DNA from 4 places in the Pseudarthrobacter sp. SL88 genome. Region 2 is predicted to be linked to each of the others. Evidence: riboswitches for the same ligand, from Rfam matches in the RefSeq annotation. Region 2 holds a riboswitch; each other region holds the start of a gene.
The links. Region 2 has a riboswitch for thiamine pyrophosphate ahead of OVA06_RS00310 (ECF transporter S component). Riboswitches for the same ligand answer to the same signal wherever they lie in the genome.
Positions count from the first base shown of each region.

Region 1: another riboswitch for thiamine pyrophosphate. It lies ahead of thiC (phosphomethylpyrimidine synthase ThiC); the one in region 2 lies ahead of OVA06_RS00310 (ECF transporter S component).
Region 3: another riboswitch for thiamine pyrophosphate. It lies ahead of thiO (glycine oxidase ThiO); the one in region 2 lies ahead of OVA06_RS00310 (ECF transporter S component).
Region 4: another riboswitch for thiamine pyrophosphate. It lies ahead of thiD (bifunctional hydroxymethylpyrimidine kinase/phosphomethylpyrimidine kinase); the one in region 2 lies ahead of OVA06_RS00310 (ECF transporter S component).

Region 1 is NZ_JAPPRD010000001.1:1,535,235-1,539,441, forward strand. It holds gene OVA06_RS07035 (alpha/beta fold hydrolase) at 1-219, shown strand, start outside; gene thiC (phosphomethylpyrimidine synthase ThiC) at 265-2,094, opposite strand; TPP riboswitch at 2,089-2,196, opposite strand; gene OVA06_RS07045 (amidohydrolase family protein) at 2,289-3,371, shown strand; gene OVA06_RS07050 (VOC family protein) at 3,473-4,207, shown strand, end outside.
Region 2 is NZ_JAPPRD010000001.1:74,689-78,895, reverse strand. It holds gene OVA06_RS00315 (ABC transporter ATP-binding protein) at 1-1,421, opposite strand, end outside; gene OVA06_RS00310 (ECF transporter S component) at 1,421-2,044, opposite strand; TPP riboswitch at 2,112-2,249, opposite strand; gene OVA06_RS00305 (heme-degrading domain-containing protein) at 2,346-2,882, shown strand; gene OVA06_RS00300 (hypothetical protein) at 2,981-4,207, shown strand, end outside.
Region 3 is NZ_JAPPRD010000001.1:1,214,331-1,218,537, forward strand. It holds gene OVA06_RS05625 (RNB domain-containing ribonuclease) at 1-1,353, opposite strand, end outside; gene thiE (thiamine phosphate synthase) at 1,405-2,127, opposite strand; TPP riboswitch at 2,155-2,273, shown strand; gene thiO (glycine oxidase ThiO) at 2,267-3,613, shown strand; gene thiS (sulfur carrier protein ThiS) at 3,610-3,846, shown strand; gene OVA06_RS05645 (thiazole synthase) at 3,851-4,207, shown strand, end outside.
Region 4 is NZ_JAPPRD010000001.1:1,619,734-1,623,940, reverse strand. It holds gene rpmA (50S ribosomal protein L27) at 1-115, opposite strand, end outside; gene rplU (50S ribosomal protein L21) at 176-484, opposite strand; gene thiD (bifunctional hydroxymethylpyrimidine kinase/phosphomethylpyrimidine kinase) at 819-2,348, opposite strand; TPP riboswitch at 2,358-2,456, opposite strand; gene OVA06_RS07460 (Rne/Rng family ribonuclease) at 2,600-4,207, opposite strand, start outside.

The DNA of each region.
Region 1 (4,207 bases), 1.5 Mb from region 2:
GAGGCGCCACTTCACATCGTCCCAGGAGTGCCCACCCTTGTCCTTACCGGCGGATGGGAACCATTGTACGAAGAAATTGCCGGGTATCTGCGGGAGACCGGCGCCCTGCACCGCGTCGCGGCGGGCGGGCACCGGCCCCACGATTCAGCCGACGGCAACCGGGCCATCCGGCAGTTCCTCGCCGAAGTCAGCCGGAGTGAACCGGCCCGGGCGTCCTAGCCCGGGCCGGCCACAGGCAACTGCCGGTCAACGCCGGCGGCAGTGTCAGCTGCCGGCCGGGACTTTCAGCTCGGGAAGGTACACCTTGCCGCCGGATTCCAGGAACTCCTGGCTCTTCTCCCGCATCCCCGATGCCGCTTCAGCTATCGCGGCTTGGGCTTCCGCTGACCCGTACTCGTTGCGGATGTCCTGGCTGATCCGCATAGAGCAGAACTTCGGCCCACACATGGAGCAGAAGTGTGCCGTCTTGGCGGGCTCGGCCGGCAGGGTTTCATCATGGAACGATTCGGCCGTCTCGGGGTCAAGCGAGAGCGCAAACTGGTCCCGCCAGCGGAACTCGAACCTGGCCTTTGACAACGCGTCGTCCCGTTCGTGCGCCCCGGGGAGGCCCTTGGCCAGGTCAGCGGCGTGCGCGGCGATCTTGTAGGTGATGACCCCGGTCTTCACGTCGTCCCTGTCCGGCAGTCCCAGATGCTCCTTGGGCGTGACGTAGCAGAGCATGGCGGTGCCGTAGCGGGCGATCTCGGTGGCGCCGATGGCTGAGGTGATGTGATCGTAGCCGGGGGCCACATCGGTGACCAGCGGCCCCAGCGTATAGAACGGCGCGCCCTTGCACAGTTCCTGCTGGCGCTCTACGTTCTCCCGCACCAGATGGAACGGGACATGGCCCGGCCCCTCCACCATGACCTGCACGTCATGTTTCCAGGCGCGCTCCGTCAGCTCAGCCAAGGTGTCCAGTTCCGCGAACTGCGCAGCGTCGTTCGCATCAGCGGTGGCGCCGGGGCGCAGGCCGTCACCCAGCGAGAACGCGACGTCGTACCGGGCAAAGATCTCACACAGCTCATCGAAATGCGTGTACAGGAAATTCTCCTGGTGGTGCGCCAGGCACCATCCCGCCATGATCGACCCGCCCCGGGACACGATTCCGGTGACCCTGTTGGCGGTCAGAGGCACGTAGCGGAGCAGCACGCCGGCGTGGACTGTCATGTAGTCCACGCCCTGCTCACACTGTTCGATGACGGTGTCGCGGAAGATTTCCCACGTGAGCGCGTTCGCCTCGCCGTTGACCTTTTCCAGGGCCTGGTAGATGGGCACGGTGCCGATCGGCACGGGGGAGTTGCGGATGATCCATTCCCTGGTCGTGTGGATGTCGTCGCCCGTGGAAAGGTCCATCACCGTATCGGCACCCCACCGCGTGGCCCACTGCAGCTTGTCCACCTCCTCCCTGATGGAACTGGTGACGGCGGAGTTGCCGATGTTGGCGTTGATCTTCACCAGGAAGGCTTTCCCGATGATCATCGGTTCGGACTCTGGATGGTTGATGTTGTTGGGGATGATGGCCCGTCCGGCGGCAATCTCACTCCGGACCAGTTCCGGATCACAGTTTTCCCGCAGCGCCACGAACCGCATTTCCGGCGTCACCACGCCCTTCCGGGCATAGTGCATCTGGGTGACCGTCCGGCCGTCGACGGCGCGGCGGGGCACCGGGCGCCCGCCCCTCCATTCCGCGGAGGCGGCACCGCGGCGCACGGCCGAGCGGCCGTCGTCGAGCAGGTTCCGTTCCCTTCCGCTGTACGCTTCCGTGTCAAACCGCGCCTCAATCCATTCCGACCGGAAGGGGCTGAGGCCGCGCACGGGGTCGCTTCCCGGCCCCGCTGTCCGGTAGGTGCGGAAGGGGGGATTAGGCTGCCCGTTTGGCGACGGTTCGAGCGCGATTTCCGTGACGGGGACACGGATGCCGTGCTCCGGATCATCGATGTAGGCCAGCGAGTGGGACTTCAGCGATTGGGTGACCGGTGCTTCAGGGCTCGCTCCGGCCGGCGTGACGGCCGGGTGGTTTTGGGCAGGGGGCAGCACTGTTTTGGGTGTATTCAAGGAATACTCACTTCCTTCGCCGGCATTACCCGGACAGGTTCGACGGTCGCAGGCCGCGTCAGCCCGATCTCAGCCCCTGCAGGGGCACCCGTGTGGTCAGGAACGAAGCTACCACAACCCCGGCGGTGACAAGCGCTAACGGCCCTGTCATATTTGCCGGTGCTAGCCTGACCGGGCAGGAAGAGGAGGCATCCATGCCATACATCATCGGTTTCAGCGGCACCGTCCTCACGGGACCGGACAGCGAACGGAACGGTCTCTGGTCCGTGGACGGGTGCCTGACATTTACCCGTCCGGAGGCCAGCCCGGACGTTGTACTTGATGGCTGGGTGCTGCCCGGCTTCGTCGACGCCCATTGCCACATCGGCCTGGGCCCTGCCGGGCCGGTGGACGCCGGTGAGGCCGAGGCCCAGGCCCGCGCCGACCTGGACTCAGGCACGCTGCTGATCCGGGACGCGGGGTCGCCCGCCGATACCCGCTGGATGCAGGGCGGCCGAGACTTTCCGCTGCTGATTCGGGCCGGCAGGCGCGTCGCCCGTACCCGCCGTTACCTCCGGGGCTTCGCCCACGAGGTCGAGCCTGAAGGGCTTGTGGAGGCCGTGCGTAAGCAAGCCCGCGACGGCGACGGCTGGGTCAAGCTCGTCGGGGACTGGATCGAGCGCAGCGCCGGCGACCTCGCACCCTCCTTTCCCGCCGGCGTCGTCCGCGATGCGATCAGTGCCGCACACGATGAAGGTGCCCGCGTCACCGCCCACTGCTTCGCCGAAGACACCCTGGACCAAATGCTCGACGCCGGGATCGACTGCATAGAACACGCCACCGGCCTGCTGCCCAGGCACCTGCCGCGGTTTGTGGAGCAGGGCGTACCCATCGTTCCGACGCTGGTCAACATCGCCACGTTCCCGGATATTGCTGCCCAGGCCAAGCCCAAGTTTCCGGTGTACGCCGCCCACATGCTGGCTCTCTGGGAACGCCGGCTGGAGCGGGTGGGCGAGGCATGGGAAGCCGGCGTGCAGATCTTCGCCGGAACGGATGCCGGCAGCGTGATCCGCCACGGCAGGATCGCTGACGAAATCCTTGCCCTGCACGCGGCCGGGCTGCCCGCAGCCCAGGCGCTCAACGCGGCCAGCTGGGCCGCCCGAGCCTGGCTGGGCGCCGACGGGCTGGCAGAAGGGGCGCGTGCCGACGTCGTGCTGTTCCGGGACGATCCCCGGAGGACGCTGGACACCGTGGCGCACCCGTCCCACGTGGTTTTGGGTGGCCAGGTGGTCCGCTAGGAAAACATCCACCCTGCACTTGGAATAAATTGAAGCTTCAAGTAATTTTAACTTATGACAGGCCGTCTCATCCGGACGGCCTCCATTAGAGGGAGCGTTCAATGACTGCAGAAGCCACCAGCCAGGATCTTCTTCCTGCCGACCTCGCCATGGGCACCGTGATGCTCAAGGTCGGCAACATGAAGGTCATGACCGACTACTACCAGCGCGCACTGGGGCTTGAGGTGGTTGCTGAGCAGGACGGCGGCCTGTACCTCGGCCGCCTCGGCAAGCCCCTGGTCCATCTGGCTCCGGCCCCCGGCCTGACGATCCCCGGCAGGGGAGAAGCTGGCCTGTTCCACACGGCCCTCCTGTTCGAGGACCAGGCGGCACTCGCCGCCACGGTGGCCACTGCAGCCCAGTTCGAGCCCCGCTCCTTCACGGGCAGCGCCGACCACCTGGTCAGCGAGGCCTTCTACTTCAGTGATCCCGAAGGCAACGGCATCGAGCTCTACTGGGACCGCCCGCGAAGCAACTGGTCCTGGAACGGCACCGACGTGGTGATGGACAGCCTGGCGCTGCCGCCCCAGCGCTACCTGGAGCAGCACCTCTCCGAAGAATCACTCCAGGGTCAGCGGCAGACCACCGCCGGAGTAGGCCACGTCCACCTCCAAGTGGGCGACGTCCAGTCCGCCCGGGACTTCTACGTAGGAACGCTCGGGTTCGAAAAGACCGCCGGCTGGCACGGGCAGGCTCTCTTCGTCTCCGCGGGCCGCTACCACCACCACATGGCCATGAACGTCTGGAACAGCCGCGGTGCCGGTCCGCGGAAGGACACCCTTGGCCTCGGCGAGGTC
Region 2 (4,207 bases):
TCGGCCCAGGTATTGGCATCCTGGCCGAACGTGGGCTCGTCCAGGACCAGTACCTGCGGGCTTGCCGCAAGGACCGTGGCCACGGAAAGCCGCCGCTTCTCGCCGCCGGACAGGGTGTAGGGGTTGGCGTCCACCAGGTGGGTGAGCCGCAGCCGTTCCAGCAGCTCATCAACCCTGTCTTCACCGTGCCCCAGGTGCCTGGGACCGAAGAGCAGTTCGTCCAGGACCTTGCCGGTGACGAACTGGTGCTCCGGTTCCTGGAAGACCGTGCCGATCCGCTCAATCAGCTGTTCCGCTTTCCACTGGTACGGAGTGATTCCGGCGCCGCGGCTGAGGTCCGTCGTCGCGGATACCGTCCCGTTGACCGGTTCGAGGAGTCCGGCAAGGGTCAGCGCGAAGGTTGATTTCCCTGCGCCGTTGGGTCCGGTGACAGCGAGCGCCTGCCCGGCGCGGACCTGGGCAATAATGCCTTCCTGCACCGGCACCGGCGGGACTTTCCGAAGGCCCATTCGGCGCGGGCGTTGCCGGGAGACGCCCAGGTTTTCGGCGGCCAGGAGGAGTCCTCCGGCCCCGGGTGCCTGTTCCGCCGCCCGCCCGCGGGTGGACGGAACATACCCGGGAACCCACACGCCGGCGGCCATCAGCATGGTCCGCGCTTCGGCCAGCACACGGTCCGGCGGGCCGTCAAGGAGCACCGCGGGGTTGGCGCCACTACCGGGCTGCAGCACAACGATCCTGTCCACGAGGTCCTTCCACACGGACACCCGGTGCTCCACCACCACCAGCGTGGCGCCGGTCTTGTCCAGGCAGCGGGCCACGGCGTCCCGGACTTCGAGCACGCCGGCCGGGTCCAGGTTGGCGGTGGGTTCATCCAGCAGGATCAGCCCGGGGCGCATCGCGAGGATGCCGGCAAGCGCCAGGCGCTGTTTCTGCCCGCCGGACAGAGCCGACGTCGGGTGGTCCAGCGGCAGGTGGGACAGGCCGACGTCGGCCAGCGCCTCATGCACGCGCGGCCAGATGGCGTCGCGGGGCACGGCAAGGTTTTCGGCGCCGAAGGCGACGTCGTCGCCTACCCGGGAAAGGACCACCTGGGTCTCGGGGTCCTGCTGCATGAGGCCCGCGCGGCCCCGCTGGCCGCGGGGCGGGCCGCCGTCGACCAGCAACGAACCGGTCTCGTCGGACTCACCTGCCTCGCCGTCGTCGTCCTCATCGCCCAGCACCCCGGCGAGCGCATGGAGGAGCGTCGATTTTCCTGCCCCGGACGGGCCAAGCAGGAGTACGCGCTCACCCGGGCTGATGTCGAGGTCGAGGGCGTGGACGGCCGGTGTGGTGCGGCCCGCGTGCCGCCAGCCCCAGCCGCGGGCGGTGACCGTCGCTGGCCGCACCGTTCGGGGCGCGGCGGCGTGGGAAGGTGCCGGCATCAGGAGAAAACGGGCTCCGTAGCGGCCTTCCGGGATGCAAAGGAGCTCAGCACGCCGGTCCGGGCAAGGCCGCGGGTGGCGATCCAGGCGAGCGCGCCGGCGATGATGGCCCCGGAAATAACCGTGAAGGCGATGTACGCGAGCTTGTCACCGCCCGGGTAGGCGATGTTCCAGCCCCACGGCGCGAAGGAATCGTTCAGGCCGCAGAAGAGGCCAGCCGCGGCACCGGCCAGGAGGGAGACCGGGAGGTTGAATTTCCGGTAGACGAAGATGGCGAAGATGATCTCGGCACCCAGGCCCTGGACGAACCCGGAGAACAGCACGGAGGCGCCGTACTGGGAGCCCATGAGCAACTCGCCGGTGGCGGCGACCGTCTCGCAGAACAGGGCAGCTCCGGGCTTGCGGATGATGAGCATGCCCAGGACCGCCGGGATCATCCAGCCGCCGGCCAACAGGCCGGTGAGGGGCGGGTAGGCCGCGTTCATCGGCGCGGAAATCGTGGCGGTTCCCTGGGACCAGGCCCAGAAGATGACGCCGCCGGCGATGGCGATCAGGGCCGCCACCACAATGTCCACGACGCGCCAGGACCTGCTGGCGGGCTTTTTGATTGCTGAAGTAGTCATGTGATCCTCCTGGAAAACAGGAGGGGAAAGTGGACGCGGGTGCCGGCTGCTGCCGCCATTCTCCGCGCACTTCGAGAACTCGACTCCCTTGCGCCGGTACTAACCGGATCAGGTTCGAGGGTCTGCGGCTGTCCGCACTCTCAGCGCCCGCCTGCGTTTCCCGGCTGATGCCGGGGCCGACGGCGGCGCTCCCCTGTCGTTAATGTGTTGTTGATGATGCTGTGGATGTGTTGCGTTTGAATTTTTCGCGCCCTTCCGGGCGTGCTCAAGTTTACACCTGGAGGGCGGTAGATTGTGGGCCATGACTGCCAACCCGCCAGATGTGACTGCCTACGATCCCGACTCCACCGACGCCCAGCCGGAGGGCTCGCTCCAGGCCCTGATCAGCCGGATTGAGGCGGAGATCCGGGAATTGCAGTTCCCCGGCTTTTCGCCCGATGACGCCCTTAACCTTGGCCTGCTCCTGGTGGAACTCGGCAAGGAGCGGAATCTTCCCATCGCCATCGACATCACCAAGGGCGAGCAGGTCCTCTTCCACGTTGCGCTCCCCGGAGCCACCCCGGACAACGAACACTGGGTCCGCGCGAAGCAGCGTACGGCCGCCCGCTACGAGGTGCCGTCCTTGCTGGTGGGCCTGCGCGGCAGGGCCCGTGGCGGCCGGATCGAGGACAATACGTGGTTCGACCAGTCCCGCTACGCCGCCCACGGCGGTGCATTCCCGGTCTACGTCGCGGGCGTAGGCGCGGTTGCCACGGTGACCGTGTCCGGACTCCCCCAGGTAGCGGACCACGACCTTGTGGTGGAAGCGATGCGCGGGGTGCTCGGGCAGGCTGGTTGACACTGCCCGGCGTTCTTACAAGGATTGGGCGGGAAAGCGTTTTCTGAGCTGCCTGCTGCCGGACCTGGCCCAGGCATGAGCCAAGGAGTGCGTGCAACGTGCACAGCCAGCAGACCGTGATCAACCGCGAAGCGCTGGTACGGCGCCACAACGTGGAACAGGACAGCCTCGATCCGCGGAGCCCCGCCTCGGTGGGCAACGGTGAGTTCTGCTTCACCATGGACCTGACCGGCATGCAGACCCTTCCCGGGGAATACCCGGTAGCTGCCCGCGACGACCTGCCGCCCGGCACCCTGCTGGGCACGCAGGCACAGTGGGGCTGGCACGCCATCCCGCCGGAACAGGAGTACACCCTTGCCGGTTCCACAGTCCCCTACGATTCACCGCGCGGCCCGGTCCCCTACGTGGACATGGTGGGCGCCATCGTGGATGGCCGCGAAACCCAGTCATCGCGGGCGGAAACCTGGCTCCGCGCCAACCCCCACCGGCTGGACCTGGGCCGGATCGGCTTGGCGCTCCCGGGCAGGGACGCCCCTGCGCTCACCGGGAACGACATCACCGGCGCGCACCAGGTCCTGGACCTCTGGACGGGCACAGCCACCAGCATCTTCACCCTGCACGGCAGTCCGGTCAATGTCACCACGGCCTGCCGCCCGGACAGGGACGAGCTGGGCTTCCGCATCCTCTCTCCCGCCCTCGCGGACGGCCTCGCCGTATCCCTGGCCTTCCCCTACGGTTCCGAAGCCTGGCATAACGCAGCCGACTGGAACAGCCCCGCCGCACACACCACCACCGTTGAGGAACGGCACGCCGGCGGCCCCAACCGGCGCTGGCTGATTTCGCGCCGCCTGGACAGTTCCGGATACCAGGTGGCCGTCAGCGGCGCGGGGCTGGAACTCGAACAGGCCGGCCCGCACGAAGTGCTCATCCGGGCCGCGGCGGGGCAGGACAGCCTCGATTTCAGCGTGCACTTCATCAGCGCGGGGCGGGGTGACTGTCTTCCCCGCGGCAGCGGCGGCATCGGCGGGCTTTCGGCGCCGGCATCGGGCCCGGCCCCGGAACTGGCATCGGCACCGGGGAGTGCCGCCATTGCCGCGTCCCGCACGGCGTGGCCGGAATTCTGGAAGTCAGGCGGCGCCGTCGACCTCTCCGGAACAGCCGATCCGCGGGCCGGCGAGATCGAACGCCGGGCGGTGCTCTCCCAGTACCTCACGGCCATCAACTGCTCCGGGTCGCTGCCGCCGCAGGAGACGGGGCTGGTCTGCAATTCGTGGCGCGGCCGCTTCCACCTCGAGATGCACTGGTGGCATGCCGCCCACTTCGCC
Region 3 (4,207 bases), 1.1 Mb from region 2:
CCCGTTTTTGCCGTTTCCGTTTTTACCGTTCCCGTTGTTGCCGTTGCCGTTCTCTTTCTGCGGCTTCGATCCTGAAATCACAATCGCATCGAACTCCTGGCCGATGTGGTTGACCAGCAGGGCAGCCTCCACCGTATCCAGGGCCATGCGCTCCATCCGGGATGCCAGCTGGTCCGAGCCCGCCATAATCTCTGGGAGGGACGGAAGCGCATCCCGCACCCAGCCGGGGACGGTACCTCCGTTGCTCAGCGCCTCGCAGGTCACCAGCACAAAGCGGTCCACCAGGCGTCGCAGCGGCGCAGTGGTGTGGGCATAGGCATCGCCGATGGCCGCCTGGATCGGGGCAGCCGGAACGTTGCCGTCAAAGGCGGTGTATCCGGCGCCGCGGAAGAGCATGCCGGCCGAGTGCATGATGGCCAGCTGTCGGGGGTCCGTCGGGTCAAGGGTCCGCAGGTATTCGCCGTATCCCACCTCGCCGTCCCAGGCTTTGCCCAGCGCCTCCGTCTGCAGCCGGAAGTGGCGCAGGGAGCGCTCGTCCGGTGGCGGCATGGTGCGCAGGATCCCCACCTTGGCGTCGAGCATGATCTTGGCGGCGGCCATCCCCGTCATCAGGGAAATCTGGGCGTTCCAGTCCTCCACGGGCAGCTGGGGTGCAGCAGCAATGCGGTAGCCGCCATCGGGCAGTTGGACGATCTCCTGGTCCGGCATGTTCAGGCTGGCACCGTTCCGGGCGCGTTCCAGGCGGACACGCTTGAGCCCCACTTCCTTCAGCAGGACAAGCAGGGGAGAGGCAGTACCGGCGTCCAGGTCAGCTTGTGCACCCTTGTAGCTGAGTTTCGCGCGGCTTCGAACACGGGCCCGGCGGACACCGACGGACGTGACCTCGGCATTGCCGTCGAGCCGGAAATCCCAGACGAAAGCCGAGCAGTCCTGTTCCGGCAGGAGGCTGCCGGCGCCCTCGCTGATGACTTCCGGGTGCAGCGGAATGCGCCCGTCCGGGGCGTAGAAGGTCTGGCCCCGGCGCCGGGTTTCGGCATCCAGGGGTCCGCCGGGCGCCACGAACGCGGGGACATCGGCGATGGCGTACAGGACGTGGTACCCGCCGTCGCCGTCCGTTTCGATGAAGAGGGCCTGGTCCAGGTCCGTGGACGACGCGGGATCGATGGTGACGAACTCCACCGCGGTCAGGTCGTACTCCGGCAGGCGCAGCGCGGCCACCGCGGCCTCGGCGTCCTTGACCGCGTCACCCGGGTATGGGCCCGGAAGTTCCAGCTCCGTCCGCAGCGCGGCCAAGGCCTCTTCCAGGGCATTGGTGCGCTCATGGACGTTGGGAGCCAGCCGATGATGTGACACGAAAATCAGCCTAACCCCAAGTCATCCGATTACGCAGGGAATCGGTCAGCTTCAGGACGCCGCGGCGTCCAGGGCGGAACGAAGCGAGGCAGCGGCGGCAGCAGGATCGGCAGCATCGGTGATGGCGCGGACCACCACGATCCTTGTGGCCCCGGCCGCGACCACCTGGTCCACGTTGGAGTGGTCGATGCCGCCGATGGCGAACCACGGCACATCACTGGGGGCCTTCGCGGCCGCATGCTTCACCAGGTCCAGGCCGACGGCGGCCCGGCCGGGTTTGGTGGGGGTGGCCCAGAGCGGGCCCACGCAGAAGTAGTCGAGGCCGGCAGGTCCTGCGGCGTCGGCCAGGGCGGCATCCACCTGTTCCGGCGTGTGGCTGGACAGGCCGATGGCGGCGTTGCCGTTGAGCAGCGTCCTCGCGGCTGCTACCGGAAGGTCCTTCTGGCCCACGTGGAAGACCGGGGCACCGGAAAGGACCGCAATGTCCGCCCGGTCGTTGACGGCCCACAGCCGCCCGTGCCGCTGGGCCGACTCCTTGAGGACCGCCAGCAGGTCCAGCTCCTCGGCCGCCTCGATGGACTTGTCCCGCAGCTGGATAATGTCCACGCCGCCTTCGAACGCCGCGTCCACGAACCCGGCGAAGTCGCCCCGGCCGCGGCGCGCATCCGTGCAGAGGTACAGGCGTGCGGCTTTCAGTGCGCCGTTACCGGCCGCAGTGGTGAAGGCATCGGTGCCGGGCGCCGCGGCGGGGGCAGGGGAGTGGGACACATTCATGGCTGCAAGCCTAGTTCCTCTACACTTGCCTCGTACTGCGGGAGCCCGTGGCAGCTGTCACAAAGCGCCGGGCTGAGAGGGCGTCAGAGCCGACCGCTTGACCTGATCCGGTTAATACCGGCGTAGGGAAGGAGACACCATGGGCATCCCCGAAAGCCCTCCGGACACCATCGCAAGCTCCTCCGTCGTTCCAACAATTTCTGCCGACGTAGCAGTGATCGGCGGAGGCGTCATTGGCCACGGCATAGCCTGGGAGGCCAGGCGCTCAGGCCGGTCAGTGGTGCTGATAGACGATGCACCGGGCTCCGGAGCCAGCTGGGCGGCGGCAGGCATGCTGGCCCCCGTCAGCGAGCTGCATTACCAGGAGGAAGAGCTCCTGGGCCTCATGCTGGATGCATCGGAGCGCTGGCCGCAGTTCGCCGCGGACCTTTCCCGCGTGTCAGGCCGCGGTTCCGGATACCTGGCGACGCCCACGCTCGCCGTTGGCGCCGACGCCGGCGACCGGCAGGCACTGATGGACCTGCGCGGCGTGCAGCAGGCCAACGGACTCGCCGTGGAACCCTTGACGGTCCGCGAGGCCCGGCGCCGGGAACCGCTGCTCAGCCCCGCCATCGCCTGCGCACTGGACACTCCTGCGGACCACCAGGTGGATCCCCGGCGACTCGTAGGGTGCTTCCGGGCCGCCCTGGCCAGCCACCTCCCGGCAAGCAGCGGCGTTGCCGGGACTGCGGTTGCCGGCGCGCTGGATGGATTCGCGGTGGCGGACAGGGCTGTGGCGCTTGAATGGGCAGATGGCGCCGTGGCCGGTGTCCGGCTTGCCGGAGGCGGACTGGTGCTCGCCGGCGAAACGGTGGTGGCCAACGGCATGGCGGCGGCATCCCTCGAGAACCTGCCGGCGGGACTCCGGTTACCGTTGCGTCCCGTGCACGGCGACATCCTGCGGCTGGCGGTCCCCCAGCACCTTCAGCCCTTGCTGACGTCCACAGTCCGCGGACTGGTGCGCGGTGTCCCCGTCTACCTGGTTCCACGCGAGGACGGAACCGTGGTCATAGGCGCCACCCAGCGGGAGGATGCTCCGGCGGGAGCCGGCACTGCGTCCGGAGCTGTGCCGCCGAGTACCGGGTCCAGCGCGGTGTCCGCTGGCGGCGTGTACCAGCTGCTTCGCGACGCCCAGGTGCTGGTGCCCGCGGTCGCAGAGTTGGAGTTGCTCGAATGCACCGCGCGGGCCCGCCCGGCCACCCCGGACAATGCCCCGCTACTGGGCAGGGTGCCCGCGGATGGGGGAGACGCCAGCGCAGCCCATATTCCCGGACTGATCGTGGCCACAGGATTCTTCCGCCACGGCGTTCTCCTCACGCCGGCCGCGGCCGCCATCTGCCGCGACCTGATGGAGGGAAAGGCAGACCCCCGGTGGCAGCCGTTCCGTCCGGACCGCTTTTCCGGCCGGATCCCGGCCCCCAGCTTCAACATCAAGGAGACAGCATGAACATCACCCTGAACGGGGCACCACGCACCGTGGCGGACGGGGCGTCCATCACGGCATTGGTGAGCGAAGTAACCGGACGCGCGCTTGCGGCCGACGGCCAGGCAACCGACGGGCAAAGGCTGGGCGTGGCCGTGGCGCACAATTCCGAAGTGGTGCCCCGCAGCCAATGGCACGGCACCGCGCTCGCGGACGGCGACGACGTCGAACTCGTCACCGCAGTACAGGGAGGCTGACACGATGACCGAATCGACCACCCTTACCCCAGCGGCACCCAGCAGGCCTGACTCCCTCGTTATTGACGGCGTCGCCCTGGAGTCGAGGCTCATCATGGGGACGGGGGGCGCGCCAAGCCTGGACGGCCTGGGCGCAGCTCTGGTGGCCTCCGGAACGTCCCTCACCACGGTGGCCATGCGGCGCTACTCACCCGCAGAATCGGGCTCCCTGTTCCAACTGCTGGTGGACCACGGGATCCGGGTCCTGCCCAACACAGCAGGCTGTTTTACTGCGCGGGACGCCGTCCTGACCGCCGAACTGGCCCGGGAAGCGCTGGAAACCGACTGGGTGAAGCTGGAGGTCATCGCCGACGAGCACACG
Region 4 (4,207 bases), 1.5 Mb from region 2:
GGACGATGATTTCGCCGGCGGAAACTACCTGGCCGCCGAAGCGCTTGACGCCGAGGTACTGTGCGTTGGAGTCACGACCGTTGCGAGTGGAGCTCGCGCCCTTTTTATGTGCCATCTGAAATGCCTGCCTTTAAATTCTGGGGAATCTGCTGAAAACCTGAACAGTAACCGGTGGTTACTTGATGCCAGTGATCTTGACCTTGGTCAGTTCCTGACGGTGACCCTGGCGCTTCTTGTAACCGGTCTTGTTCTTGAACTTCTGGATGACAATCTTAGGACCACGGAGGTCCTGGAGGATTTCAGCCGTAACGGTCACCTTGGCCAGGTCAGCAGCGGCAGTGGTGATCTTGTCACCATCAACCAGGAGCAGTGCGGGCAGCTCGATGGTGCTGCCAGCCCCACCGGCGACGCGGTTCAGGGTAACGAAGTCTCCAACGGAAACCTTCTCTTGGCGGCCGCCTGCGCGGACAATCGCGTACACCACTTGGGAACTCACTTCTCTCGACGTTTATAACTAAAATTGCGTGCGGCACCCGTTGCACTGTTTGGCTGGGTTCCCGCTGTGCCTCAACGCCGTGGATTCCCCGAAGGTCTCCATGAGTTATCCCGCAGGACTGCCTTGTGTTTTCCACGTTGGCATGTTCCCGGGGTCATAACCCAAGTGTTGGCGTAAGCACCGAAGATCCAGAATACGCTAATTCCGTCTCCGGCCGCAAATGAGGCTGGCTCCGGCGGGTCGGCTGTGATAGGAACCACAGACATCGTCCGCCACCGGGGCCGTGCCAGACCATAATACCGGCAGCACGGCCCGGGCGGGTTCAGGAGTGGAGCCGCGGCGCGTCGAAGAACTCCACTTCCAGCCGGCAGGACTGCCGGAATGCGGTGGCCATGGCGTGCCGTTCGTCAGCGGAGGCCTTGCGCGCCGCTTCGTCCACCACGGCGATGGCCCGCCGCGTTGCCTCCGCGAAATCTTCGTCGGCATACGTGCGGAGCCACTCGGCGTAGGGGTGGCCTGCCGGTTCCCCGTCCGCGAGGAACCTGGCATGGAGCGTCTTCCCGGCGTCCGCGTACAGCCAGAAACAGGGCAGGACAGCTGCTGCCAGGACTGCATAGCTGCCCGACGCCGAAGCGGCGGTCAGGTGGTCCACGTAGGCCTTGGTGACAGGCCCGAGTTCGGGGAGGACGGTGCGGGTGCTGAGCCAGGAACGGTGCAGTTCCGACTCCACTTCGAGGCATTGCTGGGCCGACGCCGCCCAGAACAGCTGCTCGGCCTCCGTGGGGGCCAGCGCGCTGGACCGGGCGAGGACTCGCGAATACCCGTTCAGGTAGATGGCATCCTGCGCAAGGTAATACGCGAACTCGCTTTCCGGCAGTGTCCCCGAGGCCAGGCCCTGGATGAAGTCCAAGGCGTAGATCGACTCAAGGTGTGCGTTGGCATCTTTCCGCAGCTGCGCCGTGAAGTCGCCTGGCCGAAGGGCTTGGCGGATGTGGTGGAAATGGTGGACGGGACCGTTGCCGGTTCCCACCTCCAGCGCCGCGGACGCGGCCAACGCCCCAGCAAGCCAGGGTTTCACTTCCCGAAGAGATGCTTCCCAGTTGCCTACCTGGGCCTGGACCGTGGCCATGGCGGAGGACAGGGAGCAGCCTGTGCCATGGCTGTTGCGTGTGGTCACCCGCTCCCCCGGGACTTCGACGACGTCCGCGGACAGCATGCCCGGCGGCCCAACCAGGGCGTCCGGGCAGCTGCTGCCCTGCAGGTGCCCGCCCTTGACCAGCACGGCGGCGCCGGTGGCACCAGCCAGCCGCCTGCCCTGATCCAGCGCCGCCTCCCAAGTGTCCGGTACGTCTTCTCCCAGCAGCATGGCCAGTTCGGCCAGGTTGGGGGTGACCAGGTGGGCCAGCGGCACCAGGTTCCGGAGCGCGGCTTCGGCGCTCTCCTGCAGCAGCCGGTCCCCGCTGGTGGCAACCATGACCGGGTCCAGGACCACGACGGCGGGGCGCACCTTCTCCAGCCAGGTGCGCACGGCAGCGATCACGTCGGCATCGCCCAGCATGCCGATCTTGACGGCGTCCACGTGGATGTCGTCGCTGATGGCCGCGAGCTGCTGCGCCAAAAAGGATGCCGGAGGAACATGGACGGCGGTCACTCCGCGGGTGTTCTGGGCTGTGAGGGCAGTGATGGCGGCCATGCCGTAGCCGCCGTGCGCTGCGATGCTCTTGAGGTCGGCCTGGATGCCGGCCCCGCCGGAGGGGTCCGAGCCCGCGATGGCTAGGACGCGGGGCACATCGCGTCCGGCAGCCGGCAGTTCGGTCGCGGAGGGATTCGGGAGCGGGGTGGCTGCAGGCATGGCAAGGTTCGTAGACAAAAGAGACATCCCTTCGCCGGTACTAACCGGACAGGTTCAACGGGTGTGGATCTCAGCCGGGCCTGGTGCGCGGCACCCCGTGTCGGTTCCCCAGCCTAGCCGTTGGACGGCAGTCAACCGAAAGGTGACTGCACCTGTGAAGTGTGCGGCTGAGGTCCACTCCCCGTTAACGGCAGATGCCCGGCCCCACCACAGGAGTGGAGGGGCCGGGCATCTGCAGTGCCTGGGTCCGGTCAGAGCTCGGAGGCAGGAACCCCTACGCCCAGGATGATGGGCGCATCGGCTTTGGCTGCCGGTTCTGCCGGCGCGGCAGGCTCGGGCGCCTTGGCGGCATGGGAGTGGCCTTCGCTGGCCGACGGGACGTTCTCATGGTGTTCCACGGTGGTCTCGTTGGCTGCGCCCTGGGCCCTGCTTGCACTGCGGTTACGCCGCGGACGGCGCTGCCGGGACAGGTCGGGGGCGGCAGCGGCGTTCAGCTCAAGTGCGGGGGCCGCAGCTGCGACGGGCTGCCGGGGTGCCGCAGCCTCCGCCGGTTCAGGGGTGACTGGCGCGGCCTGGACCGTGGCGGACTCCCGCGACTGGCTGCCAACAGGCGAAGCCGGCTGGCCCAGGTGGGCGAACGCTTCGGCCAGCCGGTCAAGCGACAGCGCAGGTGAGGGCTGCTGCTCGTCTGCGTGCTCAACGAACGGCAGCGCGACTTTCTCGCCGCCGAACGTCAGGACAGCTGCCGGGCGTACCGGCGTCCCGTCGTCGTGCCTCTCCGTTGTGCCCGCGTCCTGCTGGGCAGGGGTTTGACGGGCCGCCACCTCGTCATCGTGCAGGTGCGCAGCGTGGGCAGCTGCGGCAATGTTGGCCAAGGCCAGCCTGGTGGCTTCAGCCTTGGCGTGGCGTTCGGCCTCGTGCGGATCCGGCTGGACTGGGTGGGCTGCCACAGCCGCGGGTGCGGGTGCCGGCTCGGCCGGCTGGCCGCCACGTCCGCGGCGGCGCTTGCGTTCGCCGCGGGTACCTTCCTGGTTGCTGTCGGGGCGCTGTCCCTCATTGCGCTGGCCCTCGCTGCGGTTCCCATTAGGGCGGGCATCGGAGCGGATGTCAGAGCGGTGGACGTGCTGCTCGGCTGCCACGATGTTGGCGCGGCGGTGCTCCACGGGGTCGTCATGGGTGACGACGCCGCGGCCCGCGCAGGCTTCACACTGCTCGCCGAAGACTTCCAGGAGCCCGGTGCCCATGCGCTTGCGGGTCATCTGGACGAGTCCCAGCGAGGTGACTTCCGCCACCTGGTGCTTCGTCCGGTCGCGGCCGAGGCATTCCACCATGCGGCGCAGGACGAGGTCGCGGTTCGATTCCAGGACCATGTCGATGAAGTCGATCACGATGATGCCGCCGATGTCGCGCAGCCGCAGCTGGCGCACCACTTCCTCGGCCGCTTCGAGGTTGTTCTTCGTGACGGTTTCTTCGAGGTTGCCGCCGCTTCCGGTGAACTTGCCGGTGTTGACGTCCACCACTGTCATGGCTTCGGTCCGGTCGATCACCAGCGAGCCGCCGGAGGGCAGGAAGACCTTGCGTTCGAGGGCCTTGTGGATCTGTTCATCAATCCGCCAGGCAGCGAAGATGTCCTGGTCCTTGGTCCACTTTTCGAGGCGTCCCACCAGGTCCGGAGCCACATAGGTGACGTAGGCCTCGATGGTGTCCCAGGCTTCCTCACCGGAGACGATCAGCTTGGAGAAGTCCTCGTTGAAGACGTCACGGACCACCTTGATGGTGAGGTCGGGCTCGCCGTACAGCAGCTCCGGAGCCAGGACCTTGGTGGAGGAGGACTGGCTTTCGATGCCTTCCCACTGGGC